2 linked regions of the Sinorhizobium fredii USDA 257 genome follow. The protein of the gene in region 1 interacts with the protein of each later gene in a pairwise test. Links are inferred from orthologs where the notes say so. Each region holds a gene or a part of one and is shown on either strand. Other genes may lie near its edges. The genes, in order: USDA257_RS15385 and USDA257_RS27725.

Evidence for each region.
Region 2: the proteins of USDA257_RS15385 (region 1) and USDA257_RS27725 interact in binary tests that used the Escherichia coli proteins (3 or more experiments, as listed by UniProt). The link is inferred for Sinorhizobium fredii USDA 257 from one-to-one orthologs.

What each region holds. Positions count from the first base shown.
Region 1 is NC_018000.1:3,312,782-3,327,567, reverse strand. What follows is about bases 5,118-7,888. They hold USDA257_RS15385 (sulfate/molybdate ABC transporter ATP-binding protein), read left to right. Parts: upstream 5,118-5,833; coding sequence 5,834-6,943; downstream 6,944-7,888. Other genes in these bases: USDA257_RS15375 (RES family NAD+ phosphorylase), read right to left, coding at 7,686-7,888; USDA257_RS38965 (FAD-binding oxidoreductase), read left to right, coding at 7,439-7,681; cysW (sulfate ABC transporter permease subunit CysW), read left to right, coding at 5,118-5,818. Also shown: USDA257_RS15415 (amino acid ABC transporter permease), read right to left, coding at 1-625; USDA257_RS15410 (transporter substrate-binding domain-containing protein), read right to left, coding at 692-1,534; USDA257_RS15405 (D-TA family PLP-dependent enzyme), read left to right, coding at 1,691-2,749; USDA257_RS15400 (sulfate ABC transporter substrate-binding protein), read left to right, coding at 3,053-4,078; sulfate ABC transporter permease subunit CysT, read left to right, coding at 4,084-4,941; more of cysW, read left to right, coding at 4,931-5,117; more of USDA257_RS15375, read right to left, coding at 7,889-8,180; USDA257_RS15370 (DUF2384 domain-containing protein), read right to left, coding at 8,260-8,631; USDA257_RS15365 (crotonase/enoyl-CoA hydratase family protein), read right to left, coding at 8,726-9,511; USDA257_RS15360 (hydroxymethylglutaryl-CoA lyase), read right to left, coding at 9,508-10,377; USDA257_RS15355 (IS110 family transposase), read left to right, coding at 10,602-11,780; USDA257_RS15350 (acetyl/propionyl/methylcrotonyl-CoA carboxylase subunit alpha), read right to left, coding at 11,789-13,777; USDA257_RS15345 (RidA family protein), read right to left, coding at 13,795-14,178; USDA257_RS15340 (carboxyl transferase domain-containing protein), read right to left, coding at 14,195-14,786. UniProt on the Escherichia coli protein: Part of the ABC transporter complex CysAWTP involved in sulfate/thiosulfate import. Responsible for energy coupling to the transport system.
Region 2 is NC_018000.1:5,898,944-5,913,958, reverse strand. Bases 10,823-13,822 are described here. They hold USDA257_RS27725 (glutamate-5-semialdehyde dehydrogenase), read right to left. Parts: upstream 12,965-13,822; coding sequence 11,681-12,964; downstream 10,823-11,680. Other genes in these bases: proB (glutamate 5-kinase), read right to left, coding at 12,957-13,822; USDA257_RS27730 (nicotinate-nucleotide adenylyltransferase), read right to left, coding at 11,058-11,624; rsfS (ribosome silencing factor), read right to left, coding at 10,823-10,967. Outside these bases: USDA257_RS27780 (DNA polymerase Y family protein), read left to right, coding at 1-141; USDA257_RS27775 (error-prone DNA polymerase), read left to right, coding at 138-3,491; USDA257_RS27770 ((2Fe-2S)-binding protein), read left to right, coding at 3,785-4,096; bfr (bacterioferritin), read left to right, coding at 4,062-4,547; USDA257_RS27760 (RNA pyrophosphohydrolase), read right to left, coding at 4,678-5,208; USDA257_RS27755 (divergent polysaccharide deacetylase family protein), read right to left, coding at 5,264-6,469; USDA257_RS27750 (S41 family peptidase), read right to left, coding at 6,754-8,076; USDA257_RS27745 (murein hydrolase activator EnvC family protein), read right to left, coding at 8,066-9,499; 23S rRNA (pseudouridine(1915)-N(3))-methyltransferase RlmH, read right to left, coding at 9,777-10,259; more of rsfS, read right to left, coding at 10,521-10,822; more of proB, read right to left, coding at 13,823-14,138; GTPase ObgE, read right to left, coding at 14,140-15,015. UniProt on the Escherichia coli protein: Catalyzes the NADPH-dependent reduction of L-glutamate 5-phosphate into L-glutamate 5-semialdehyde and phosphate. The product spontaneously undergoes cyclization to form 1-pyrroline-5-carboxylate.

The sequences.
Region 1 (14,786 bases):
TCAGAGCGGCCAGCAGCGAGCAGGTTGCGACATAGAGGCAGCTCGCGACGATCCAGGTTTCGATGACGCGGAAGGTCTCGACATTGATCTTGCGTGCCTCGAACGTAAGCTCCGGCACGGCGATTGCTGCGGCAAGCGAGGTGTCCTTGAACAGCGAGATCAATGTGCTGCCGAGTGACGGCAGGACGTTGCGCAGCATCAGCGGAATGATGATCGAGGTGCGGATCTGCATCTCCGTGAGGCCGATCGCGAGCCCCGCCTCCCGCTGACCCGCCGGCACGGCGATCAGGCCGCCGCGGAACACTTCGGCCAGATAGGCGCCGGAATAGATCGCCAGCGTCATCACAAAGCTTTCGATTTTTCCAAGCCGGACGCCGAGCTCGGGAAGGGCGAAATAGCTGAAAAGGACAAGCACGAGGATCGGCGTGTTGCGGATGATCGTCACGTAGAGTCCGGCCGGTTTTCGCAAGAGGACGCTCTTGGAAACGAGGCCGAAGGCGGTGATCAGTCCGATCACGCAACCGGCGAGGATCGCCACGACCGCGAGACCAAGGCTGAGCGCCAGCCCCTGGAGAAGCAGGTCGAACGAGCGCCAGACAGCCGCGAAGTTCAATGTATAGGTCATGGGCGAAGCCATTCGAAGCAAAGCGATCGGCAGCCCCGCCTAGGCGGAGCCGCCGATGACAAAGGCTTACTTGTACTCGACCGGGAAACCGATCTGCGGCGGGGTCAGGTCCTTTCCGAACCAGGTCTTGAACGACTTGGCGTAGAAGTCGAACTCGACGCCGGTCATCGCTTCATGCAGCGCGGTGTTGACGAAGTTCAGCCAGTCCTGATCGCCGCGCTTGACGCCGCAGGCATAGGTCTGCGGGTTCCAGCCGTGACCTGCATCCTTGTAGCGACCCGGGTTCTGGGTCATGTACCAGGCGAGCGACGACTGGTCGGTGGCCGCCGCATCGGCGCGGCCGGATTCGAGCGCCTGATAGATCAGGTCGACGGATTCATACTGGTCGACCGTCGCCTCTGGAAGTGCGGCATGGACCATGTCTTCCGCATAGACGTTCTGCAGCACCGAGATGGTGACCGACGAACCGGCGCCCTTCAGCGCCTCGTAATCGGCATACTTCCCATCGCCCTTCAGCATCAGGCCGACACCTTCCCGATAATAGGGAATGGTGAAGGCGATCTGCTGGGCGCGTTCGCCGGTGACGGTCATGAACTGGCAGGTGAGATCGACCTTGTCGGTGGTGATGTTCGGGATACGCGCATCCGACGACTGGTTGACGTACTCGATTTTGTCCGGGTCCCCGAACAGCGCCTTGGCAATGATGCGACCCATATCGACGTCGAAGCCCTGCAGCTTGTCCTCGGCGCTCTTGAAGTGCCACGGCGCATTCGTGCTGCCGGTACCGAGGATCAGGTGGCCGCGCGCCAGAACTTCATCGAGCTTGCTGGACGGTTGCTGCGCTTGAGTGGGCATGGCGGCGAGCGCGGCGACTGCGAGGCTCGCGGCGATGGTGAATGTCTTGATCATCGGAGATCTCCCCTTTTTCGTTCCCGGGCTGTTGTCCGTTATATTGGACATTCGTCCTTAATACCGGATTGACCTATGAAATGCCTCAGTTCATAACTTGTCAAGCGGCATCGGCGAGATTCGCCGTCCGTGATTTCTCGTGGGAGGACCGAGCCTATGACCCTGCCGATCGAAACGCCTGCGGTGCTCGTCGATCTCGACATCGCCCGCCGAAACGTCCACGCCTTTCAGGCCTATGCCGATCGGCACGGCATCCGCGTGCGTCCGCACATCAAGACGCACAAGCTGCCGCAGATGGCCGACCTGCAACTCGAGGCAGGGGCCATCGGCATAACCTGCCAGAAGGTTTCCGAAGCGGAGGCGATGGTCGACGGCAGCGCGCGGATCAAGGATGTGCTGATCACATACAACATCCTCGGCGAAGCAAAGCTCGCGCGCCTGGCCAGATTGAACGCGCGGGTGATCCTCAGTGTGGTGGCGGACAATCCGACGGTCATCGACGGGCTGTCAGCCTATTTTGCCGGTGCGGAGAAGCCGCTCACGGTGCTGGTCGAATGCAACACGGGCGGCGATCGCTGCGGCGTCGCGACCCCCGAAGCGGCGGCTGACCTTGCCCGGCGCATAACAGATGCAGCGGGATTGCGGTTCGGCGGCTTGATGACCTATCCGCCGGTCGGCAGTGCGGCGCGGGTGCAATCCTTCATGAGCGAGGCGAAACGGCTGATCGAGGCGGATGGGCTGGAGGTTCCGAGCATTACGTCGGGTGGCACGCCGAGCATGATGCAAGCGGCCGAAGCGCCAGTCGCAACCGAGTATCGGCCAGGCACCTATATCTACAACGATCGCTCGCTCGTCTCCCGCGGTGTCGCGACTTGGCAGGACTGTGCGCTCACCGTGCTTGCCACGGTCGTCTCCGTGCCGGCGCCGAACAGGGCGATCATCGACGCCGGCAGCAAGGTGTTGACCTCCGACCTTCTCGGTCTCACGGGCTACGGCCATGTGCTCGGGCGCGACGACATCCGCATCGACCAGCTTTCGGAGGAACATGGCCGGCTTGTTTCCGATGGCCCGATCGGCCTCCAGGTCGGCGAGCAGCTTCGCATCGTACCGAACCACGCCTGCGTGGTGACCAACATGGTCGATCTCGTCCATGTGATCGAAGGCGGCGAGCCGATGGCTAAGTGGACCGTCGTCGCCCGCGGCCGCGTTCTCTAATCGTCTTTCAACGGCATCTTCGAGAGATGAGAGCAGCGCCATGAAGTCGCTTGGGCGAAAGTGGCCGAGTCATATTTCGTAGCCCGCAATCGTCAGATGCCGCAAATGCAGTTATGTTAGCGCGGCCAAGATGGGCATTCCTGCGACAAAACATCGGGAGGCTGGGTCGGCAGGGGCAAGAAATTCCCGGAAACGCCTAAAGAAGGATAGGAGATTTCCCGAGTCCGCCCGACGGTGTCATATGTTTGCGTTGAGATAGTCGATTAAATTGATAGTTTTATCTGGCAAAGGATGGAGGTCGACATGAGTTCGAATAGACTTGCCGGAATAGTGAAACTAGCACTTTTGGTCGGAAGCCTGCAGCTCGGCTCGATCGGCCTTGCCGCCGCTGATACGACAATCCTGAACGTGTCCTATGATCCGACCCGGGAACTCTATAAGGATTTCAATGCCGCCTTCGCTGAAAAGTGGCAGGCCGACACGGGCGAAACCGTAACAATCCAGACCTCGCATGGCGGCTCGGGCAAGCAGGCCCGATCTGTGATCGACGGCCTCGAAGCCGATGTGGTGACGCTGGCGCTCGAGGCCGACATCGACGCGATCGCCAAGGCGACCGGCAAGATTCCGGCCGACTGGAAAGGCCGCCTGGACAACAACAGTGCTCCTTATACGTCGACAATCGTCTTTCTGGTCCGCAAGGGCAATCCCAAAGGCATCAAGGACTGGGGCGACCTGACCAAGGAAGACATTCAGGTGATCACCCCGAACCCGAAGACCTCGGGCGGCGCCCGCTGGAACTTCCTGGCCGCCTGGGCTTGGGCGCGTGCCGCCAACGGCGGCGACGATGCCAAGGCGCAGGAATACGTGACGCAACTCTTCAAGCACGTTCCGGTCCTCGATACCGGTGCGCGCGGCGCAACCACCACCTTCGTGCAGCGTGGCCTTGGCGACGTGCTGCTCGCCTGGGAAAACGAAGCCTATCTTTCTCTCGAAGAACTCGGCCCCCACAATTTCGAGATCGTCACGCCATCGATTTCGATCAAGGCCGAGCCGCCGGTGGCCCTCGTCGACGGCAATGTCGACAGCAAGGGCACCCGCAAGGTGGCCGAAGCCTACCTCAACTATCTCTACAGCGATGCCGGCCAGAAGATCGCTGCGAAGCACTACTACCGGCCGTTCAAGCCCCAGCTGGCCGACCCCGCGGACATCGCCCGCTTCGCCGATCTCAAACTTGTCACTATTGACGAATTCGGCGGTTGGAAGGAAGCTCAGCCGAAATTCTTCGCCGATGGCGGCGTTTTCGATCAGATCTACAAGCCGGGACAATAAACCCAATGGCCGTTCGCAGCAGCACGCGATGGCGGTTTCGGCAGCCGAGCGTCCTTCCGGGTTTCGGATTGGCGCTCGGCGTCACACTGACATGGCTTACCCTCATCGTTCTCATCCCCCTTTCCGGCCTGATCTGGCGCTCAAGTGGCCTCGGCTGGTCCAATTTCATGGCACTGGTCCTTGACGAGCGCACCGTCAACGCGTTGACGATCAGCTTCGGCACGGCCTTCATCGCCGCGGTCGTCAACCTCATCTTCGGCGTCATTCTCGCCTGGGTGCTGGTGCGTTATCGGTTTCCCGGCAAGCGGGTGATAGACGCCATGGTCGATCTGCCCTTCGCGCTGCCGACGGCGGTCGCCGGCATCGCCTTGACGGCGCTCTATGCGCCGAACGGCTGGATCGGCTCGCTCCTCGAACCGCTCGGCATCAAGATCGCCTTCACGCCGGCCGGCATCGTCGTGGCGCTCGTCTTCGTCGGTCTGCCCTTCGTGGTGCGCACGGTTCAACCCGTCATGGAGGAAATCGACAAGGAGGTCGAAGAGGCGGCCGCGACGCTCGGCGCCAAACGGTATCAGACGATCAGCCGGGTGCTGCTACCGGGTCTGCTTCCGGCCGGACTGACCGGCTTTGCGCTTGCCTTTGCCCGCGGCGTCGGCGAGTACGGTTCGGTGATCTTCATCGCCGGCAATCTGCCCTATGTCTCGGAGATCGCACCGCTGCTGATCATTATCCGTCTGGAGGAATTCAACTATCCCGCTGCGACCGCTATCGCGACGGTGATGCTGGTCCTCTCCTTCATCATGCTGCTCATCATCAACACGATCCAGTCCTGGAGCAGACGGAGATACAGTAATGACGCTTGATACCAGCTCAGCGCCGACGGCGGCGCCATCCAAAATCGTGAAAACGGCAACCTCGGAAACGCGATTTGCGCGTCTCACGCTGATCATCGTTGCGCTCGGTTTCGTTGCCCTCTTCCTGCTCTTACCCTTGGCGACCGTCTTTATCGAGGCGTTTCGCAAGGGACCGGTCGAGTTCGCGACGGCGCTTCGCGATCCCGAGACCCTTTCGGCGATCCGCCTGACGCTGACCGTCGCCGCGATCTCCGTCCCGCTGAACCTTATTTTCGGAGTGGCGGCCGCCTGGGCGATCGCCAAGTTCGAATTCAAGGGCAAGGCGTTCTTGACGACCCTGATAGACCTGCCCTTCTCCGTCTCGCCGGTGATCTCAGGTCTCGTTTTCATCTTGCTGTTCGGCGCCAACAGCGCCCTTGGCCCCTTCCTGCAGAAGCACGGCATGCAGATTCTCTTCGCCGTGCCGGGCCTTGTGCTTGCCACCGTTTTCGTCACCTTCCCGTTCGTCGCCCGCGAACTCATCCCGCTGATGCAGGAGCAGGGGACGAGCGACGAGGAAGCAGCACTGTCGCTCGGGGCGACCGGCTGGCAGACCTTCTGGCATGTGACGCTGCCGAACATCAAATGGGGCCTGCTCTACGGCGTGCTGCTCTGCAATGCCCGGGCGATGGGCGAGTTCGGCGCCGTCTCCGTGGTTTCCGGTCATATCCGCGGCCAAACGAACACCATGCCCTTGCAGGTCGAAATCCTCTACAATGAGTATAACTTCGTCGCCGCATTCGCGGTGGCGACAGTCCTTGCGCTTCTGGCGCTGGTGACGCTCGTTCTGAAGACGGCACTTGAACTTCGTTACAGCGACGAGATCGCTGCCAGCCGCAGGCATTGAAAGGTCCAGACATCCATGGAAGTCCGCGTCCAGAACATACGCAAGGAATTCGGCCGCTTTCCAGCGCTCGACGACGTATCGCTCGACATCCGGTCCGGCGAACTGATCGCGCTGCTCGGCCCATCCGGCTCCGGCAAGACGACGCTGCTGCGGCTGATCGCCGGGCTCGAAAGCCCGACCGACGGGACGATCTTCTTCGGCGCCGAGGACGCGTCGCGGAAAAGTGTGCAGCAGCGAAACATCGGTTTCGTCTTCCAGCACTATGCGCTGTTCCGGCACATGACCGTGCTCGACAACGTCTCCTTCGGGCTGAAGGTCAGGCCCTCCAGCCGGCGTCCGCCGGCCGCCGAGATCCGCCGCCGAGCCCTCGATCTCCTCGAACTGGTGCAGCTTTCCGGCCTGGAAAAGCGCTATCCGGCCCAGCTCTCCGGCGGCCAGCGCCAGCGCGTGGCGCTCGCCCGCGCCATGGCCGTGGAGCCGAACGTCCTGCTGCTCGACGAACCCTTCGGTGCGCTCGACGCGCAGGTTCGCAAGGAGCTCCGCCGCTGGCTGCGCGAGATCCACGACCGCACCGGCCATACGACGGTCTTCGTCACCCACGACCAGGAGGAGGCGCTCGAGCTTGCCGACCGCGTCGTGGTGATGAGCAAGGGCGCGATCGAACAGGTCGGCACGCCCGACGAGATCTACGATCGCCCGGTGTCGCCTTTCGTCTACGGCTTCATCGGCCAGTCGAACTGCATTGATGTCACCCTTTCGAGCGGCGAGATCTGGTTCGAGGACCGGCCGATCGGCCTGCGTGCCGCAAGCGAACCGGACGGGGCGGCGACCCTCTACTTCCGCCCGCACGACATTGAACTCATCGACGGTTGCGGCGGCTGTCTCGCCGGCCTCGTCACGGCGAGCCGACGCGTCGCGGGCACCCGGCACCTGGAGCTCGATCTCGGCAAGACCCATCCTTCGATCGAGATCGAACTGCCGCCGGAGCGGGCCTCCTCGACGGACCACACCCGCATCGCCTTCCGGCCGACCAAATGGACGCTTTTCCGCAAGCAAGGCGGCTTAGCAGCCATCCCGCAACGCGTGGAAGCCCCCGCAAGCGAACTGGCACGCACCGGCACCTGAACGGGCGCCGCAGACGTGCCGCCCATGCGGCGATTCGAAGTGCTACAGCGACCTTTGTGCTTCTGAAAAGAACACGGCGCTGTAGTGCCGGGATGAGGTTTGTTCTATCAGAGCGATAGCGTCGGCTCCGGATTCCGCAACCGGCTGCCCATCGCCTTTGGAGCCACCTCATGACCATCATCGAAGAGCTTGTCCGAACCCTCGGCGACGTCCTACTGACCGGCGACCGCATCGGCGACGCTATCGCAGCGATGCCAGCCTGAGCGGACGCAGCCTGCCGAAGGCCATCATTCGTCCGGCGAGCGTGGCCGACGTCGCCACCGCCCTCAGCATCTGCAACGAGCACCGCCAGAGCGTGGTGCCGCAGGGCGGCATGACCGGTCTTGCCGGCGGCGCCAATCCGGACGCAGACGATATCGTCATCTCGCTGGAGCGGATGAGCGGCATCGAGGAGATCGACAGCGCCGCCGCAACGATGACGGTGCTTGCCGGAACCTGCACATCGCCTTCTCGGAGCCGGACGCGGACGCCGAGACGCTGCACGAGGTCGACGGGATCGTCTACGCCCTTGTTGGCCGCTACCACGGCTCGATCTCTGCGGAACACGGCATCGGCATCCTGAAACGCGACTTTCTCGACCGCTCCCGCAGCCCTGCGGAGCTCGAGGTGATGCGGCGCATCAAGACTGCGCTCGACCCGAACGGTATTTTGAACCCCGGCAAGGTACTTGGCCGATGATGACTTACTCAAGCCACGACGCTGGCGATTTCGGCAGCCGGCCTTCCGGGTCGATGACCTCGAGTTGAGGGCCGCCGCGCCCGTTCCAGCGCCAGAGGGCCACACAAGTGCCGCCGGGTGACATGTAGGACGGATAAATGACGCCGTCGTAGCCGCGCTTCAAAAGGTCGGCGTGGGTCTTGTGCGTCTGCGGCAACAAGCCCCTATCGAGCTCGTCGCGCCACTCGCAGCGGTGAATGGTTTCCTCGAGCCCGAGTCCGGCAAGGACATCGCCATCCGTGAGATCCACCAGCTTCGCATCGCGAAGCTCGAGCTGCACGATCAGCGCCGGATGCTGCACGAAGCCTTGATTGTATTCCGCCCAGGCGGTGGAAAGTTCGCGTGCGGCATAGATCGTCGGGGTGCCGATCGGATTCCATCGGCCGCCGAAGCGGGCAGCGCCGTCGCCGGAAAGCGGCATATGGGCCCAGCGCGGCACGAAGGCGCGCGAGAGCGTCATCGGCCCGGCCGACGCCATTGGCCCTGAACTAGAGCGGGGCGCAGGCGGAGAACCGCTCACGCGTTTCCTCGTCCCGCTCTCAAGCGTAGACGCCGGCGCGGATGGCTTCGAGATAGGCGAGGACCTTGTCGGCCTTGCCTTCGCCGACCAGATCGTATGCGGTCTTCCCGGCCCAGCCGGGGATCGGCTGGTGCTTGAACCAGATGACGGCGCGCGCTTCGTCTCCCGCCATCTCGGATGCCATGGCAAGAATGCGAACGACCTTGCTCAAGGCGCTGTCGACCTTGCGCGCGCCGGACTTTGCCGTCAGCGTATTGCGCGCGACGCCAATCAGCTTGGCGAGTTCGGCAAGCGTGACGCCGAGCCGATCGGCGACAAGGCGTGCCGACAGGAACGGGGAGTGATCATCCCCGAAACGCGCCGCCGGTATCTGGAAATCGACCGCCACCATCACAGAGCTCGAACCTGTTTTGATCAGTTCATCATGAAAATAGGATCAGTTGCCGCTCAATTCAAGCACAATTCGAAACCTTGGCCCGGAAGGCTCAGGTCCGCCAGTAAGGCTCGCGGCGCTCGAAGAAGGCGGAGACCCCTTCCCGCGCTTCGTCCGTTTCCCAGGTGTCGGCGAGCTGCTCGATCGTCGCGGCGATGACGACATCGGTAATTGGGCTCCCGAGTGACCGCGCGAGCCGCTTGGCGCGGCCGGCCGCCCCCGGCGCCGCCGCCAGATAGGACGCAACTTCCGCTTCGACGGCGGCATCCAGCGTGGCGACGTTGACAACCATCGACACCAATCCGGCGGTTTTCGCCTCTTCGGCCCCGAAAAGCCGCGCGGACATGAACAGAGGCCGCGCCCGTGCCTCGCCGATCCGGGCGATGACATAGGGGCTGATCGTCGCCGGGATGAGCCCGAGGCGGGTTTCCGTCAGCCCAAATTTTGCACCGTTCTCGGCGATGACGGCATCGCACACGCTGATCAGCCCGACGCCGCCGCCGAAAGCATTGCCGTGGACGCGCGCGATCAAGGGTTTCGGCATCTCGTTCAACGCCTTGAACATCATCGCCAGCCGCGTCGCCTCGGCGATCCGCGTCTGCCTGTCGGCGGTAAACTGCTGCCGCATCCAATCCAGGTCGCCGCCCGCACAGAAGCTTTTGCCATCTGCCACGAGGGCGACCGCCCGCACCGTCGCATCGGCTCCAAGCCGGCCCGCCACGTCCGTGAGTTCGCTGATCATCAGGGCAGAGAGCGCGTTGTGCTTTTCCGACCGGGCGAGCGTCAGCCGGACAATGCCACGCTCATCGCTCGCGTAACGGATCGTCTGATAAGTCATGCCGCACTCCTCAAGGATCGCGCGAAGGCGGCGGCGCGATCGAGCTTTTCGGCATCGAGACCTGTCGAAAAACCTCTCTTCTGCAGGAAAGTGTTCACCGCGACCGTATCGACATTGCCGGCTGCGCCCGGCGCATAGGGGCATCCGCCGAGACCCCCCGCAGATGCGTCGAACACTCTGAGGCCGCGCTCCAGGGACATCGCGATATTTTCGAGTGCGCGACCCGACGTATCGTGGAAATGGCCTGCGAGCTTCGTTGCGGCAATCTCGCCGAGCACCGCTTCCAGCATGGCGTCGATGGCTTCCGGGGTACCGCGCCCAATCGTGTCACCCAGGCTGATCTCGTAGCAGCCGAGGTCGGCAAGCAGCCGCGCCACGTGGGCGGTAGCCGCTGGCGCGATTGCACCCTCATAGGGGCACTCGACGACGCAGCTCACATAGCCGCGCAGCGGAAGGCGGTGATGGCGGCTCGCCTCCGCCACCGGGCGGAACCGCTCGATGCTTTCGGCGATCGAACAGTTGATGTTCTTTTGGGAGAAGCTTTCGGAGGCGGAAGCGAAGATCGCTACCTCGTCGGCGCCGGAGGCAAGGGCGGCCTCGAAGCCGCGCATGTTCGGCGTCAGCGCCGCATAGCGCGTGCCCTGGCGTCTCGCAATTGCGGCCATTACTGCCGGAGCATCGGCCATCTGCGGCACCCAGCGCGGACTGACGAAACTCGTCACCTCGATCCGCTCGTAGCCGCAGTCGGAAAGCAGGTCGACAAGTCTGATCTTGTCGCCGGTATCGACGAGCCTCGCCTCGTTCTGCAGGCCATCCCGGGGCGCCATCTCCACGATCGTCACATGTTCGCCTTGCTGCGAAGTCATTCGGCCTTACCCCTTTTCAACGTGCCATTGATTGCCGCAAGCTGTCGTGGCGCAGGTGAGATGGGTATGGCTGTCATTCGGCTGTCCTCGATGGCTCCGGCGGCTGGGCCGCCTGTCTCACCGCCCTTGGTTCGACCGCTGATTGCTCGATGCCCGCGATGGCTAAGTAAGGCGATGTCGGCGATCCCAGGCCTGCGCCGGCTCCCAACGATGCGAGGCACCCGATGGAGGTATTTGTTGGAATAGACGTCGCAAAAGAGACCCACTGGGTCTGTGCGCTCGATCATGCGGCTCGCGTTCTTCTCAACCGTGCCGTCGACAACGAACAGGCCGATATCGACGCCCTTGTCAGGGAACTGGTGGCCCTTGGCGACGACGTTGTGATCGGGCTGGACATCACCGGATCGCTGGCCCGCTTCCTTGAAGCGGTCCTGCTGGCCGAGGGCCTGCGTCTCGTCCACGTACCGGGCATCGCCGTCAACCGGGCCGGACACGGCTTTGCCGGCGGCGAGCGCAAGTCGGACCCACGCGATGCCCACACCATCGCCGATCTCGTCCGCACCCGGTCGCTGCGTCCGATCCTGCCCGACGACGAGACCGTCATCGCGCTTCGACTGAAGGTCACACGCCGACGCGAGATCACCGATGACCAGACACGCCGTATCTCCCGATTGCGCCAGCTCCTCGGCGCCATTCATCCCGGCCTGGAGCGGCGCCTCGACCTGACGGGCAAGGGACCGCTCGTGCTCATCACCCGCTATGTCACGCCGGGCGAGATCCGCTCTGCAGGCCACAAGAGGATCGTAGCCTACCTCAGGAAGACGCCGCATCTGCATGCGGCCGAAGCGCTTGCCCGGGCCGCACTCGAAGCCGCCCAGGGCCAGCGAACCGTCGTGCCGGGGGAGGCCGTCTTCGCCGACATGATCCGTGAGATCGCAGCCGAAGCGCTCGAAGCCCGCCAGATCCTTGGCCGCCTCGACAGGGATATCGAGGCGCTTCTCGACGACCACCCTGATGGCGCCCTCATCCGTTCCCTGCCGGGGATGGGGGCGGTATTGACGGCGGAACTCATCGCCAACATCGGCACCATCGACAGGTTCCCCTCCGCCGACGCGCTGGCCAGCGCCGCCGGTCTGGCGCCTGTCATCCGACAGTCCGGAATGTCCAGGAACTGGCGACGTGCCCATGGCGGCGACAAGGCCCTCAAACGCGTCTTCTTCCAGAGCGCCTTCTGCGCCGTCTCCACAAGGGACCCACTGACCAAGGCCTTCTACGACCGAAAGCGAAAAGAGGGAAAACACCACACCCAGGCTATCATCGCCCTGGCCAGACGGCGCATAACCGTCCTCTGGACCATGATCCGATCCAGACAGGCATTCGATCCCAACCGAAAAGCGGCTTGACTTTTCCATTACTCAGCAGCCTCCTCGTCGAGCTTGACGAGCACGGTGCCTTCGCTGACCTGCGCGCCCTCGGCGACATGCACGCTGGCGACCTTGCCTTCCCGCGTCGCGGACAGCGTCAGCTCCATTTTCATCGCCTCCATGACGACGAGCGGCTGCCCCTTGGAGACCGCCTCGCCGGCGCCGACGCGCACCAGCTTGATGAGGCCCGGCATCGGCGCGATGAGTTCGTCATCGGCGACCTCGCTGCTGTGCCCGCCCGTCAGCGAATCCGGCAGGTGGTAGACCCGGTTGCGGCCGCCGAGGAACAAGGTCAATGTCTCGCCGTCGCGGAGGAAGCCAAACAAGCGCTTCTGCCCGGAGACCTCCAGCCGGGCGCCGCCCTCGAACCGCTCGAGCACCAGAACCGGCAGAGTACTCGACCCGGCATGCACTGCGAACTGGTCGCGTCCGCGCGCCCTAAGGGTTGCCGCCGAGCGGCTTCCCCCCTGCTCGATCGTGACCGTCCGCTGCGCGTCGCCCCAGATCTGCCAATAGCCGAGCGACGACCATGGATCGCTTGTGACGACGGGATCGAGCACGCCCGTCGCAACGATTGCCGCCAGCGCCAGCGCCTCGTCGTCCGGCGCAACCGGCGCCGTCAGACGCTCGATTTCGCGGTCGATCAGCCCTGTATCCGGCCTGCCCGAACGGAAATCATGCTCTTCCGTCAGGCGGATGAGGAAGTCGAGATTGGTGACCGTACCGCCAATCCGGCATTCCTTAAGCGCCGCCTGCAATTGGCCAAGGGCCGCCGACCGGTTGGGGCCATGGACGATGAGCTTGGCGATCAAAGGATCGTAATAGGACGTGACCATGTCGCCCTGCCGCACCCCGGAGTCGATCCGCACATTGCCGTCGGGAAAGTGCAAGTGCTTCAACCGGCCGATTGCGGGCAAGAATCCCTTGGCGGCATCCTCCGCGTAGATCCGTGCCTCGAACGACCAGCCGTCGATGTGGATGTCGGACTGTTTCTTCGGCAGAGGCTCCCCGGCGGCAACGCGCAACTGCCACTCGACGAGATCGAAGCCGGTGATCGCTTCCGTCACCGGGTGCTCGACCTGCAGTCTCGTGTTCATCTCCATGAAAAAGAACTGATCCGGCCAGAGCCCATCCGTCACGTCGGCGATGAACTCGACGGTCCCGGCGCCGACATAGCCGATCGCCCGCGCTGCCCTCACCGCCGCATCGCCCATGGCGCGGCGCACCTCGGCGGTCATGCCCGGTGCCGGCGCCTCCTCGATCACCTTCTGGTGCCGGCGCTGCAGCGAGCAATCGCGTTCGAAGAGATGGACGATATTGCCTTGCCGGTCGCCGAACACCTGAACCTCGATGTGGCGCGGCCTGGACAGATATTTTTCGATCAGCACCGAGCCGTCGCCGAAGGCTGCCTCGGCCTCCCGCCGGGCAGCCTCGAGCGCCGAGCCGAAATCCTCCGGCCGGTCGACGCGCCGCATGCCCTTGCCGCCGCCGCCGGCGCGGGCCTTGATCAGCACCGGGTAGCCGATCTCGGCAGCCTGCGCCGTCAGGAACGCAGCATCCTGCTCTTCGCCGTGATAGCCGGGCACGACCGGAACGCCGGCGCGCTCCATCAGCGCCTTGGCCGCGTCCTTCAATCCCATGGCGCGGATCGCGTCCGGCGAGGGCCCGACGAACACCATGCCCGCGGCCTCGACTGCGGCGGCAAAGTCGGCATTCTCCGAAAGAAAACCGTAGCCCGGATGAATGGCGTCCGCGCCGACGCTTCTCGCCGCCGCGATGATGCGCTCGATCGACAGATAGCTCTCGGCGGCCGGCGCCGGCCCGATCCTCACCGCTTCATCGGCAAGTGCCACATGGAGCGCGTCGTCGTCGGCATCGGAATAGACGGCGACAGTGCGGATGCCGAGCCGACGGGCCGTGCGTATGACGCGGCAGGCGATCTCACCACGATTCGCAATCAGGAGCTTCGAAAACATGCGCCTCACTTCCCGCTTTACTGCGCCGCCACCACTTCGACTTCAAGGAGCCAGGCAGAATCGAAGATGCCGGCAATCACCACCGTCATCGCCGGCGCCAGCGCCCCCAGATAGTCGTTGCGGATCTCGCGGTTCGCGACGAGATGATGCCTGTCGGCAAGATAGGTCGTGACCTTGACAATGTCGGCCTTGGACATGGCGGCAGCCTTCAGCTGTGCATCGACGTTCAGCCAAATCTGGCGGGCCTGCGCCTCGAAACCTTCCGGCACGACATCGTTCGAGTTCATCGGCACCTGACCGCTGACGAAAAGCAGACGCCGGAAATTCTCGATGCTGACTGCCTGCGAATAGCCGCCGCGCGGCTGCGGCGCGCTCATGGCGTTGATATTGTCGCGTTTCATTCCCGAGCTCTCCCCGCTACATCCTGAACAGCCCGAAACGGGTGTCCTCGACCGGCGCGTTCAGCGCAGCCGACAGCGACAGGGCCAGCACCTCCCGGCTCTTGCGCGGATCGACGACGCCATCGTCCCACAGACGCGCCGACGCGTAGAGCGGATGGCTCTGACGCTCGAAGAGATCGAGAACCGGCTGGCGAAAGCGAGCCTCCTCCTCTTCGTTCCAGGGAGTCCCGGCGCGCCTGAGCGCCTCGCCGCGCACGGTCGAAAGCACGCCCGCCGCCTGTTCGCCGCCCATCACCGAGATGCGGCTGTTCGGCCAGGTCCACAGGAAGCGCGGCGAGAACGCTCGTCCGCACATGCCGTAGTTGCCGGCTCCGAACGAGCCGCCGACCAGCATGGTGATCTTCGGAACCTGCACGGTTGCAACAGCCGTCACCAGCTTGGCGCCGTGCTTGGCGATGCCTTCGGTCTCGTATTTGCGCCCGACCATGAAGCCGGTGATGTTCTGCAGGAAGACGAGCGGGATCCTGCGCTGGGCGCAGAGTTCGACGAAATGGGCGCCCTTCAGCGCCGATTCCGAAAACAATACGCCGTTATTGGCGACGATGCCG
Region 2 (15,015 bases), 2.6 Mb from region 1 along the record:
ATCGACGGCGAGGGGCATCCGACCCGCGACTATTTCCGGGTCGAGGATCAGCAGGGCCGCCGCTTCTGGCTGTTCCGCGAAGGCCTCTACGGAAGGGAAGTCGCCGCGGCCCGATGGTTCATGCACGGAGTGTTCGCATGAGCGAGGAGCCGATCTTCTACGAGCTTGGGGCGCGCACGAATTTCTCCTTCCTCGAGGGGGCGGCGCCGGCCGAGGAGATGATCGTCTTTGCCAGGAAGGCCGGGCTTTCGGGTCTCGGCATCGCCGATCGCAACAGCGTGGCCGGTGTCGTCCGTGCCCATGGCAAGGCGAAAGTGGAGGGTTACCCTTTCCAGCCGGGGGCCCGCCTGGTTTTTGCCGACGGCACGCCGGATATTCTCGCCTATCCCCGAAACAGGTCGGGTTGGGGGCATCTTTGCCGTCTGCTCAGCACCGGCAATCTGCGCTCGAAGAAGGGCGATTGCACGCTTTATCTCGCCGATCTCCTCGAATGGCAGGAGGAGCTTCTCCTGATCGTCATGCCGGGCGAGGGTCGGCCGCAGCCGGAAGCCATGCGCACGCTTCTCGAAAAATTGCAGGAGCATGTAGGCAACCGGCTCTATCTTGGTCTGGCGCCCCGTTATGACGGTTTCGACCGGCATGACTTCGCCGTCCTCGCCGCAGTCGCCAGGAGCCTGGATGTCCGGCTTCTGGCCACCAATGACGCGCTCTATCACGATCCGCATTACAGGCCGCTTGCGGATGTCGTAACCGCCATTCGCGAACATGTGACGATCGCCAGCGCCGGCTTCCTCCTCCAGAAGAACGCCGAAAGGCACCTGAAGGGCCCGAAGGAGATGGCACGGCTTTTCCGCGACTATCCCGAAGCGATCGCCAATGCTGGCAAATTCTTCAAGCGGCTTTCCTTCAGCCTCGACGAACTCAGCCACCAATATCCGGACGAAAACGCCGAAGGCGAGACGCCGGCTGAAAGCTTGCGAAGGCTGGTCGCGAAAGGCGCGCTGGAGCGTTACCCGACGGGCGTGCCGGAAAAGGTCCAGCGGCAGATCGAGTACGAACTCGAACTCATTCACGACAAGAAATACGAGCCCTATTTCCTGACCGTGCACAAGCTGGTGAAATTTGCCCGCAGCGTGAACATTCTCTGTCAGGGGCGGGGGTCTGCGGCCAATTCCTCGGTCTGTTTCTGTCTCGGCATCACCGATGTCGATCCGCAGAAGTTCACGCTGCTGTTCGACCGCTTCCTGTCGCGCGACCGCGACGAGCCGCCCGATATCGATGTCGACTTCGAGCACGAGCGGCGCGAGGAGGTCATCCAATATATCTACCGGACCTATGGCAAGGAGCATGCCGGGCTCACCGCCGCGGTGATCAGCTATCGCTCGCGTTCGGCCGGGCGCGAGGTCGCCAAGGCCTTTGGCCTGTCGGAGGATGTGCAATCCGCTCTCGTCAGTTCGATCTGGGGCTGGGGAACTTCGCCCTTCACCGAAGATCAGGCCAAGGGGGCGGGCCTCGACGTGGCGGATCCGCTCACCAGACGCGTTCTTGCCTATGCCAGCCTTCTCATGAATTTCCCGCGGCATCTCTCCCAGCATGTCGGCGGCTTCGTCATCACCCGCGACAGGCTCGACGAGGTCGTGCCGATCATGAACACGGCCATGCCCGACCGCTACATGATCGAATGGGACAAGGACGATCTCGACCAGTTGAAGATCCTCAAGGTCGATGTGCTGGCGCTCGGCATGCTGACCTGCCTCGCCAGGGCCTTCAAGTTCCTGGAGGCCCATTACGGTGAACGAAAAACGCTCGCCGAACTCTACCAGGATCAGCGAGAAGCCGTTTACGACATGATCTGCCGCGCCGATACGGTGGGGGTGTTCCAGATCGAAAGCCGGGCGCAGATGAGCATGCTGCCGCGCCTACGCCCACGCGAAATGTACGATCTGGTGATCGAGGTCGCGATCGTCCGGCCCGGCCCCATCCAGGGCAACATGGTGCATCCCTATCTGAAGCGGCGCGAGGCGCAGCGCCGGGGAGAGGCGGTCGACTATCCGAGTCCGGAATTGAAGGCGGTGCTGGAAAGGACGCTGGGCGTGCCGCTGTTCCAGGAACAGGCGATGCAGATCGCCATCACCGCTGCAGGCTTCTCGCCCAGCGAAGCCGATCGCCTGCGCCGCGCCATGGCGACCTTCAAGAGGACCGGCACGATCCATACTTTCGAACGGAAGATGATCGATGGCATGGTCAGGAACGGCTATGACAGGGAGTTCGCCGAACGTTGCTTCAACCAGATCAAGGGCTTCGGCGAATATGGCTTTCCCGAGAGCCATGCCGCCTCCTTCGCCTCCCTCGTCTATGCCTCCTCCTGGTTCAAAGCCTACTACCCGGATGTCTTCTGCGCCGCGCTGCTGAATTCGCAGCCGATGGGCTTCTATGCGCCCGCCCAGCTCGTGCGCGATGCCCGCGAACACGGGGTCAGGATGCTGCCGGTCGACGTCAACCACTCGGACTGGGATGCCCTGCTCGAAGGCGATGGGATGTTCCACAAGGAGGCGATCGATCCGCGTCATGCCGATATGCGGGATGTCATCCAATCAAGGAAGGCGGTGCGGCTGGGGTTTCGGCTGGTCAAGGGGGTGCGGCAACCGGATATGGAGGCGCTCGTGGCGCGTCGCGGCGAGGGATATGGTTCCGTCCACGATCTCTGGATCCGTTCCGGCCTGTCCCGGGCCGTGCTGGAGCGCCTGGCGGATGCGGATGCCTTCCGCTCCATCGGACTCGATCGGCGAAGAGCACTCTGGGCGGTGAAGGCGCTCAACGAGCAGTCGGCGGTCGAGCGCCTGCCGCTTTTCGACCGAGCGGGCTCGGCGGACTTGCAGGTCGAACCGGCGGTCGCCCTGCCGGCCATGCCCGCGGGCGAGCATGTCATCCATGACTATCGGTACCTGACGCTTTCCCTGAAGGCGCATCCGGTTTCCTTCATGCGGGAGGATTTCGCGCGCATGGGCATCCTTTCCAGCCGTGACCTTGCAAGGACCCCGGCCGGAAGACGGGTGACGGTGGCAGGCCTCGTGCTCGTCCGCCAGCGGCCGGGCTCCGCCAACGGCGTCATCTTCATGACGATCGAGGACGAAACCGGTGTCGCCAACATCATCGTCTGGGAAAAGACGTTCCAGACATACCGGCGGCAGGTCATGGGATCGCGGCTCGTGAAGGTGCGCGGCCGCTTACAGAGCGAAAGCGGCGTCATCCATGTGGTCGCCGAGTATATGGAAGACATGACGCCGATGCTCGGTCTCCTGCGCAACGAGGCCAGGCGTTTCGGAGCCAATGATCGGGCCGATGAGGCGCTGCGGCCGACTGCGGATGCCCGCGACAAGAAGGCACTCCGGCAAATGCGTCTGGCCCCGCCTGCGCACGAGGGGCCGAAAGCTTCGGAGGCGGGGAGCGAGGTGGCCGAGGTCATGCCGAAGGGACGCAATTTCCATTGAGCCTCCCGTCAACTACCGACGATCGTTGCATCGTCGATTCACCCACAACTTTTGCCTCCGGAATTGCCTGTGTAAAAATGTCGCAGGCTGCCCTACATATAATTTGCAAGCCATGGGAGAAAAATCCTCGCCTTAGAATCGCCTAATCTAATGAAAACGCGAACTTTTTTCTCAAGATTAGAACCGCTCTAATATGCTTCGCAACTTTATGGAGAGGAGTTTTTTGTTGACGGCAAATATCCTCTTTTGCTTTATCGCAAAATCAGGATGTTGCGTGTGACAGGCAAGGCGAAATGTTGGTTTGCAGCTGCAATTTCATCACCGAAGAAGAGATCGAGGATACGATCATCGGCCTCCTCGATGAGGACTGTTGGCAGCTGATCGTGCCGGCGAAAGTCTATCACGCGATGGAAAAGCGCGGCCGCTGCTGCGGCTGTTTTCCCAATGTCGTCGACATCATCATCCGTACCACCGAGCAATATCACGCCCGTCGCGACTCGACGGATGCCGAGTTATTTGATTTCATGACCCGCCTAAAACAATTCCACGAAGAAAACCGGAGGGCGGATCTTGAAAGGCGACGCAAAGGTCATCGAGCAGCTTAACGAAGCGCTCTTTCTCGAACTCGGTGCCGTAAACCAGTACTGGGTGCATTACCGCCTTCTCGAAGACTGGGGCCACACGCTGCTCGCCAAGAAGGAGCGTGAGGAATCCATCGAGGAAATGCACCACGCCGATAAACTCATCGCACGCATCATCTTCCTCGAAGGCCATCCGAACCTGCAGACGGTCGCACCGTTGCGCATCGGTCAGAATGTCAAGGAAGTGCTCAAGGCCGATCTCGCCGGCGAATACGACGCCCGCACGGCCTACAAGAATTCCCGCGATGTCTGTCACGCGGCTGGCGACTATGTCTCGATGAAGCTCTTCGAGGAACTGCTCGCAGACGAGGAGGGCCATATCGACTTCCTCGAGTCGCAGCTCCAGCTGCTCGACACGATTGGCGAGGAGAAATACGGGCAGCTCAACGCCGCCCCGGCCAACGAAGCCGAGTAATATCGGCTCGATCTCAACGGAGCGCCGCGCGTTGCGAACGCGCGGCACTTTTTTTCACCGATGAAAAGGCGGGTTGCGTTTTCTGGTTCCACCTGCGGGGAGATGGCCCGGCAGCGGAATGCGGGATGACTTACCTACCCGCCAGATGCGCGAAGGCCGCGACGACCTCCTCATAGGCCTTGCGCTTGAACGGCACGATCAGGTTCGGCAGCTCGCGCATCGGCTTCCATTCCCAGGCGTCGAATTCGGGATCATGGCCATCCGGCGGCGGGTCGATGGCGATCTCGCTTTCGTCACCCTCGAAACGGAAGGCGTACCAGCGCTGTGTCTGGCCGCGATACTTGCCCTTGAGGCCAATGCCGATCAGGTGCTCCGGCAGGTCGTAGTTGATCCAGCCGGGCGCCTCGGCAAGCAGCGAAACGCTGCGCATGCCGGTTTCCTCGTAGAGTTCGCGATAGGCGGCTTCGAGCGGATCCTCGCCCTTGTCGATGCCGCCCTGCGGCATCTGCCAGAGCTCCGGCGAGCCGTCATATTCCGAATTGCCGACGGCGAGCCGATGCCCGGCCCAGACAAGCCCCTCGTGATTGAGGACCATGACGCCGACGCACGGCCGATAAGGAAGGTCCTCTGCCCTCAAAACCTTGTCCTTGTCTTTACCCATCTCGCCATTCCCTGCATGGTTGCTGCCGGCTGTTCAGCCCGTTCGCGTGCTTAGATCAGTTTTGTTGCGGATCGTTGACGAGGGCCGAAATGCCGACGAATTCGATGCCGCGCCCGCCGGCCTCTTCCATCCATTCGGCGATCGTCGCCACGCTTTCGTCGAAGGCGGAGGCCACACCGATCGCCTTGCCGTTGCGCCGTGCGACGCGTTCGAGCTCGTCGAGTTTGCGCAGGATCGCGTTGCGGCTGAGTTCGCCGTCGAGGACCAGATCAGCGAAGCCGTGCGGCACCCCGAAGGCGCCGGAGAGCGTTCCGGACAACGATTGCGCCGAGGTGCCGTCGTCGAGAAACAGCAGACCGCGCTTGCCGAGGTCGCGCATCACCGGCTCGAGTGCATCCGTGTCGGAGAGAAACCGGCCGCCGAGATAGTTCATGACGCCGGTATAATTGGTGATCTGGCTCATGCTGCGGTGCAACTCGGCGAGGTTTTTCGTGGCGCTGCGGGAAATGAGAAGCGCATGCGGCCCCGGGTCGTTGTCCGGATAGTCGAAGGGCTCCATCGGGATTTGCAGGAGGATCTCGTGGCCGTCGCGCCGCGCATCCTGCATCCAACGTTGCAGGCTGTTGCCGCCAGCGGCGAAGGCGAGCGTCACGTCCGGCGACAAGTCGCGGATCGCGCGCTGGGTTCCCGTCTGGCTGAGGCCGAGACCACCGACGACCAAGCCGATGCGCGTGCCGCGGGCGCCGGACCAGGGGCGGGCATACTGATCCATCGGCCTCAATCCGTCCGGACCGACGATCGGCAACCGGCCTTGAGGCGTATCTTCGATGAGATCGTCGTTCGGAAGCGCCGCCAGGCGAGGATCCTGACCGCGCATCGGGCCGGCAGTGATCAGCGCCGGGCCGTCGCCGTCGCGCGACCTCGGCGTGAATTTTGTAACCGTCGCGCCGTCATCCGTCAGGATTTCCTCGACATGGGCTCCCGAATGAGCCCCTCTCGGCCGAAGCGAGCGAACTGCGCCCTCGGGTTTGGCGGAAGGCGCGGCTTGCCCGGCGGACGCCAAAGTCGTGTCAGCGCTTGTGGTCGGGTCGGCCGTTTGGAGCAGGCGATCGGGCGCGAAAGCCGCCCAGCCGGAGAGCCCAGCGACGGCAAGCGTGAAGATGCCGAGAAACCCATAGCCGACCATGCGGCGCGGGTCGGGCTTGCGCACTGGCCTCTTCTTCGGGCCGTGGCCAAGGGGGGCATTGAGATCAGTTCCCAAACGGAGCCTCGACCTTAGAGCATTTCCGCTTTTCTTCGAATCGCAAAAACGCTCTATCTTTTGTTTTCACGCCATTCCGGACGGAAAACGGTTACGCACTTTTCCTGGAATTGCTCTAGGAAAATTGCGGTGAGGAATGCGCCCGCACGCGAAGAATCATCGGCAGTCGGCTACATCGGCGATGAATAATATAAAGGCGCCGGGTTGAACAGCCCGGCGCCTTTGTCTCATTCGCTTCGATCGGCCGCGTGGCTCCCTGGATCAGGCCAATGAGCCACCCAGCCTCACTTCTTGAGCTCGGCCTGTTCCGGATTGGCCGGGAAGGTCGGATCCGTCTTCTTGCCGCGCAACAGGTCGAACGCGTAGTTGAGCTGAATGTCGTCCTTGGTTTCCGGCGGCACGTAAGCCACGGAGCCGGAGCCTTCGTCCGTCTCGTTCTGCCCCGGGATATGGCCGCGCAGATCGGATTCGCCCTGCGCTTCCACCTTGCCCAGCAGTTCCGGCGGCAGCGGCTGTTCGACCTTGATGTCCGGGGTAATACCGGTCCCCTGGATCGATTTGCCGGACGGCGTGTAGTAGAGCGCCGTCGTCAGGCGCAGCGCGCCGGCGTCGCCGAGCGGAATGATCGTCTGAACCGAGCCCTTGCCGAAGGAACGTGTGCCCAGCACGGTGGCACGCTTCATATCCTGGAGCGCGCCTGCGACGATCTCCGATGCCGAAGCCGAGCCGCCGTTGACGAGCACGATGACGGGCTTGCCGTCCGCGAGATCCCCCGGCGTAGCGTTGAAGCGGCGCGTCTCGTCCGGGTTGCGGCCGCGGGTCGAAACGACCTCGCCGCGCTCCATGAAGGCGTCCGAAACATTGATCGCCTGATCGAGCAGGCCGCCCGGATTGAGGCGCAGGTCAAGCACATAGCCCTTGAGCTTGTCCGCCGGCACTTCCGCCTGGATCTTCTCGATGCCCTTCTTCAGATCGTCGAAGGTCTTCTCGGTGAAGGAGATCACCCGAAGATAGCCGACATCGCCTTCGACGCGGACCTTGACCGCACGCACGGCGATCACGTCACGAACGATCGTCAGTTCGATCGGCTTTTCCGCGCCCTTGCGCAGGATGGTGAGCTTGATCGGCGTGCCGACGGCACCGCGCATCTTCTCGACCGCTTCCTCGAGCTTCAGGCCGCGGACGTCCTGCCCGTCGATCTTCGAGATCAGATCGCCGGCCAGCACGCCGGCGCGGGCGGCAGGGGTTTCGTCGATCGGGCTCGTCACCTTGACGAGATCCTCTTCCATCGTCACCTCGATGCCGAGGCCGCCGAACTCGCCGCGCGTCTGGGTGCGCATATCCTCGGCATCGGCCGAGTTCATGTAGCTCGAATGCGGGTCGAGGGAGGAGAGCATGCCATTGATGGCATTCTCGATGAGCTTGTCGTCCTGCGGCGGCGTGACGTATTGCGCGCGCACACGCTCGAACACATCGCCAAAAATCGCCAGCTCGCGGTAAGTGGACGAATTGGCCGCCACGGCCGGGATCGTTGCCGAATAGACGACGCCCATCGCCGTCGCTCCCATCAGCGCCCCGACCAGAACAAGTGAAGCTCTACGTATCATTTCGCGCCTTTCCAACTTCTGCTGCGGTCCACCACGGTCGGGAATCAACCGGCTTTCCGTCTTTTCGGAATTCAATGTAAATCGTCGGCCTGTCCGTTTCCAGCGTCAAGGCCGCCGCACTCGCCACTCTTTTTGCACCCATCGTCGCGAGCGGCTCGCCTGCCACGACGAATTGCCCCGGGCGGACGCTCACATTCTCCATTCCGGCCAGCACGATGTGGTAGCCGTCGCCGGGATTGAGAATGATCATCTGCCCATAGCTGCGGAAGCTGCCGGCATAGACGACCCAGCCGTCCGCCGGCGTGGTCACCAGCGCGCCTGCATTGGTTTCCAGCATGATCCCCTGCAGCGAGTGCCCGGTGCCGTCCGCGTCGCCGAATTGCCGCAGGATCGAGCCTGCGACCGGATAGCTGAGCCTCTGGTGCAATTCCGAAAACACGTATGCGGGCGCAATGCGGTTTTTGTCGGGCACCGCGCTCTTGGCCAACTCCCGTGCCGCCTGACGCTCGGCCTCGTTCATCCGCAGCCGTTCTTCCTCCTGCGCGCGGGCGGCCTCAGCGGCCTCGCGCACCGAGGAGATCTCGTTTTCGAGCGAGGAGATCAGCCCCTCGAGATTGGTCGCCTGCGAGGCGAGTTCGTCAGCCTTGCGCTGTTCGGAGGCCAGTTCCGCCGCGTTCCGCTGTCGCAGCTTTTCCTTCTCGGCGACGAGCATCGACATGCGCCGTTCTTCCTCGAGAACGGCCGTCATCGCCGCCGTCAGATCGTCCCTCTGTCTGGCAATGCCGGCGCGGATGTCGGCAAGCGCCTCGAGGTCGGCGACGAGGCTGTCGGTCTGCTCGCGGATTTCCGGAACGACGGCGCCGAGCAGGATTGCGCTGCGAACGGAACCAAGCGCATCTTCCGGCGTCACCAGGATCGCCGGCGGCGGGTTGCGGCCCATGCGCTGCAGCGCAGCGAGCACTTCGGCGAGCACGCCGCGCCGGGCTCTCAGCGAACGCTTGACCACGTCCTCCTTGGCACGCAGTTCGTTGAGCTGTATCTCCCCCTCGGCAATCTGCCGTTCGAGTTCCTGGCGCTTCGCAGCCGAGTCGACGATCGCGGAACGCAGTGCCGTATTGCTCTTGTCGATCTCGGCAATCGTCTGCTCGAGAGCCGTGGCGCGGTCGCGCGAAAGACCGATCGTCTTCGACAGCGCGTCGAGCTCGCTGCGCGTGCTGTCGCGTCTTAAGGTCAGGTCGGCCGCGGGATCGGGCGGCCCCTGTTGCGCGGCGGTCGGGCCTGGAGCCACGTCTCTCGCGGCCTCCTGCGCAAGCGCCGGCCCGTACATGGACAGAAGAACGGCGGCGATCGCCGCGTGCCGGCCGATCTGCCTCGCGGCAGATCTCAACCGGGCGACGTCGGCTCTGTTCCTGGCGCTCGTCATCCTGTCTCGTGGGCTAGCAGTTAAATCAGGGAACCCTAATCCGATTTGTCGGAGGCCACCAATACATATTCTTGTTATTGCGGTGAAGCGCATCGACCAGACCCTTCCCCATAAGGGGGAGGGGCTATCTCGTTCGCTGCGACCGCCTACCATTTTCCATCCACCGCTTATCCCGGAAACATTCGAAATAGGAGGCGGGATCGCGGCAAAGTAAGCCCATCCCCCTTGTGGAGAGGGTTGGGGAGGGGGTCTTCTGCAGAATGCTCTTCGACTCTTTTCACGCGCGGTGGTACGGGTGGCCGGCAAGGATGGTCACGGCGCGATAAAGCTGTTCGGCGATGAGGATGCGGACGAGCTGGTGCGGCCAGGTCATCTTGCCAAGGCAGAGAACGGCATCGGCGCGGGCGTGGAGCGCCGGGTCGAGCCCGTCGGCACCGCCGATGGCGATCATCAGGTCGCGCTTGCCGCCATCCCGGAACGCGCCGAGCAGCGTGGCGAAACTCTCGGAATCGAGCGCCTTGCCGCGCTCGTCGAGCAACAGGAGCAGGCTGCCCTCGGCAAGCGCCTTTTCGAGCTGGGCCGCTTCGTCGCGCTTGCGCGTTTCAGCGTTCGCCGCGCGGCTCTCATTGACCTCGACAACACGCGCCAGTTCCAGGCCCACGGCCGGCCCGGCCTTGGAGAAGCGATCGAGATAACGGGCCGCGAGATCCTTCTCCGGACCCGCCTTCAGGCGGCCGACTGCGAAAAGTCCGATACGCATTGACCCGTTCCGTCCCCACCGGCATCCGACCGACTACTGTTTGTTTCCTTAAACCGTTCTCAGTTCAAGGATAAAACATGCAGAGATTCAAAGTGCTACAGCGACCTTTGTGCGTCTGAAAAGACGCACGACGCTGTAGGTTTCGGTCGGCAAAAACCCTCTTGCTGCCATCCGCCCGGTCGGGTGATGACAGCCGCATCTCAAATCGGCACCGGTCGTCGCTCCGTCCTGAGGCGATCGGTCAGGGACGGGCGGCGCGTCTCAGTGCAGGGTACTGTCCTCCATCTCCGGGGCGGCCCACATCTTTTCGATGTTGTAGAACTCCCGGATCTCGGGCCGGAAGATGTGAATGATCACATCGCCGGTGTCGATCAGCACCCAGTCACCACCCTCGAGGCCCTCGACGCGGGGATTGCCAAGTCCCTCGTCCTTCAGGTCTCTCACCAGGTGGTCGGCAATAGCCATCACATGCCTGTTCGAACGCCCGGAGACGACGACCATGAAGTCTCCCAGCGCCGACTTTCCGGCAATGTTGATGGTGATGATGTCTTCTGCCTTTGAGTCCTCTAGGCTTTCGAGGACCAGCTTAAGCGCACGGACAGCGGCTTCGTCGCTCGATCCCGTGCTGCGCGGGTATGCGGAGACCGCATATCCCTTGGCGTGTGCTGTTGTCAGGGTCTTTCCTTTCCGAATGAACAGAACATGCACTTCCGGTTCGTGATCTGAGGACGAACCGTGTGTCAAATGTAGGCACCAAACCGGTGCAGTTTCAAGACGCGAGAAGTAAATGACGGGAATTCACCCGGATTTGGCGGAACGAAGCGCCGTCGAGCTCAAGGACGAGCGGGGCCCGTGGATGAAGGTCCAGGCCGGCGCCCTTTGAAAGGCGAGCGTCGTCGCGTCGTCCTCGTCGATTCGCGCATGGCTGAAAGTCGTCGCCATCCGCGACGACAGATAGGCGAGCGTCGCGCCCGGCCTGTCGATCACCGCGATCGGGAAGGTGCCGACGATCCGGCGCCAGTTCTGCCAGCGGTGAAAATTCCGGAGATTGTCCGCCCCCATCACCCAGACGAAGCGCACGCCGCGATTGCGCGCCCGGACGAACTCCAAAGTGCGTGCCGTATAGCTCTGGCCGAGCGCCTGCTCGAAGGCGGTGACCTTGATGCGCGGATTGCGGGCGATCCTTTCGCTCATCGCGATGCGCTCGGCAAGCGGCGCGAGATTGTTGCGGTCCTTCAGCGGATTGCCGGGCGTCACCATCCACCACAGCTGGTCGAACCCGAGCTTGCGCAGCGCCGTCTCGGCAACGAGCACGTGGCCGTCATGGGGCGGATTGAAGGACCCGCCGAACAGACCGACCGTCATGCCGCTTTCGACATGCGGCATGCGCAGATAGCTTGGCTTCACATCGGCAGGTGTCGTCAGGGCCGCACCTGTCCCGTGCCGCGCACGCGATATTTGAACGAGGTGAGCTGTTCGACGCCGACCGGACCGCGGGCGTGCATCTTGCCGGTGGCAATGCCAATCTCGCCGCCCATACCGAATTCGCCGCCATCGGCAAATTGCGTCGAGGCGTTGTGCAGGAGGATCGCCGAGTCGATTTCCGTGAAGAAGCGCTCGACGACCGCCGGGTCCTCGGCGATCACCGCCTCCGTATGGGCCGAAGACCAGCTGTTGACGTGCTCGATGGCGCCGGAGATGCCGTCGACCAGCTTTGCCGAAATGATCGCGTCGAGGTATTCGGTCGCCCAGTCCTCATCGCTCGCCGCCTTCAGGCCGGGAAGCAGGTCTTGCAACTCTTCGGAGACGCGCACTTCGCATCCGGCATCAAGCAGCCCCTGGAGCAGCGGTGTTGCCAGCCGGTCGGCTGCATTGCGGTCGATCAACAGCGTCTCGGCGGCGCCGCAGATGCCGGTGCGGCGCATCTTGGCGTTGACGACGATCTTTCTCGCCATATCGAGATCGGCGGAAGCGTCGACGTAGATATGGCATAGCCCTTCGAGATGGGCGAACACCGGCACGCGCGCCTCGTTCTGGACGCGGGCGACGAGGCTTTTGCCGCCGCGCGGCACGATCACGTCGATCGCGCCCTCAAGACCCGAAAGCATGGCGCCGACGGCAGCGCGGTCGGCAACCGGGACCATCTGGATCGCATCCTCCGGCAGGCCCGCCGACTTCAGCCCCTCGACGAGGCAGGCATGGATCGCCCGTGACGAATGGAAGCTGTCGGAGCCGCCGCGCAGGATCACGGCATTGCCGGCCTTGAGGCAGAGCGCGCCGGCATCCGCGGTGACATTCGGACGGCTTTCATAGATCACACCGATAACGCCAAGCGGGGTGCGGACCCGTTCGATATGCAGCCCGTTCGGCCGGTCCCATTCGGCGATGACATCACCGATCGGATCCTTCAACGCGGCGATCGCGCGAATGCCGTCCGCCATGTCGCGGATACGAGCCTCCGTCAGCGTCAGCCGGTCGATGAAGGCCGTGGCGACACCGCTCTCCCGAGCGTTTTCGAGATCGATCACATTGGCGGCGAGAATTTCGTCGCTTTTGGCGACGATCGCGTCCGCCATGGCGACGAGCGCCGCATGCTTGTGCTCGGCGCTGGCGATGGCGAGTGGCCGGGCGGCCGCCTTGGCGCGCCGGCCGATCTCCAGCATCATCGCGTTGACATCCTTGCCGTTTTCGGCCGCGTCAAGCATGGAGCTTGCCCTTCCTGTCATCCAGTTCCTCCTCGGGCCGCGGGCCGGAGGGGGCGGTCATCACCATATCGTCGCGATGCACCATGGCGGTGCGGCCGGCATAGCCGAGGATCGCGCCGATTTCGGCCGATTTTTTGCCGGCGATCTGGCGCGCTTCGTCGGCATCGTAGCCGGCAAGCCCGCGGGCGATCTCGCGGCCGCTGCTGCCAAGGATCGCGATCGTGTCGCCGCGGCTGAAACTTCCCGTCACCTGCCGCACGCCGGCCGGAAGCAGGCTCTTGCCGGAGCGCAGCGCCGTCTCCGCCCCGGCGTCGATCGCAATCGAGCCGGCCGGTAGCAATTGCCCGGCGATCCAGGTCTTGCGCGCCGTCACCGGCGAGCCGGAAGGCGCGAACCAGGAGGAGCGGGCGCCCGCCTCGATCGCTTTGAGCGGGTGCTCCGGCTTGCCAGAAGCGATGATCATCGCGCAGCCGGCGGTGGTGGCGATCTTGCCGGCATCGATCTTGGTGCGCATGCCGCCGCGCGACAGCTCGGACGCCGCTCCGCCTGCCATCGCCTCGATTTCCGGGGTGATTTCGGCAATCGTCTCGAGGAAGCGGGCCTCCGGATCGACATGCGGCGGGGCCGTGTAGAGCCCGTCGATGTCGGACAGCAGCACAAGCAGATCTGCCCCGACCATCGTCGCCACGCGGGCGGCCAGCCGGTCGTTGTCGCCATAGCGGATCTCGGTGGTCGCGACCGTGTCGTTCTCGTTGATGATCGGCACTGAGCCGAGCCTCAGCAACTGGTTGATCGTGGCGCGCGCGTTCAAATAGCGGCGGCGCTCCTCCGTATCGCCGAGCGTCAGCAGGATCTGGCCGGCGATGATCTGATCGGTCGAAAGGCTTTCCGACCAGGCGCGCGCCAGGGCGATCTGGCCGACCGCGGCGGTCGCCTGGCTCTCCTCGAGCTTCAAGGCTCCGGCCGGCAGGTTCAGCACGGTGCGGCCGAGGGCGATGGCGCCGGAGGAGACCACCAGCACCTCGACACCCTTGGCCTTCAGGGCGGCGATGTCGGCGCACATGGCGTCGAGCCAGCTCTTCCTTAGCCCCGTCTTGCGATCGACGAGCAGGGCCGAGCCGATCTTTATGACGATCCGGCGGTATTTTGCGAGCGGTTTGCGCGTAGCAGCCATCTCAAACCTGCTCCTCGCCCGCCTTGGCGGCGGAAATGACGTCGCGCAGTGCCCTCAGCGCCTCGGTCATGCCCCTGTTGGTAACGGCCGAGATGAGGAGCGGCGGCGCGCCGCAGGCTTTGGCGAGCGCCTTCGCCTTCGCCTTCAGCTCCTCGTCGTCAAGCACGTCGATCTGCGACAGCGCGACGATCTGCGGCTTATCTTCGAGCCCGCCGCCATAGGCATCGAGCTCGTGCCGGACCGTCGTGTAGGCCTTGGCGACATCCTCCTCCTGCGCCGAGACCAGGTGCAGAAGAACGCGGGTGCGCTCGACATGGCCGAGGAAACGGTCGCCGATGCCGATCCCCTCATGGGCGCCCTCGATCAGCCCGGGAATGTCGGCGAGGATGAATTCCCGCCCGTCGATGGTGGCAACGCCGAGATTGGGATGGAGCGTCGTGAAGGGATAGTTGGCGATCTTCGGCCGGGCGCGCGTGCAGGCGGCGAGAAAGGTCGACTTGCCGGCATTCGGCAGGCCGACGAGGCCGGCATCGGCGATCAGCTTCAGCCTGAGCCAAATGGTTTTCTCCTCGCCCTCGAGACCGGGATTGGCCCAGTTCGGCGCCTGGTTGGTCGAGGTCTTGAAATGGGCATTGCCGAAGCCGCCATTGCCGCCGGCGGCGAGCCGATAGCGCTGGCCTTCCGCGACCATGTCGACGATCAGCGTCTCATTGTCCTCCTCGAAGATCTGCGTGCCGACCGGCACTTTCAGCGTCACGTCGGCGCCCTTGGCGCCGGTGCGGTTGCGGCCCATGCCGTGGATGCCGGTCTTGCCCTTGAAGTGCTGCTGGTAGCGGAAGTCGATCAACGTGTTGAGACCGTTCACCGCCTCCACCCA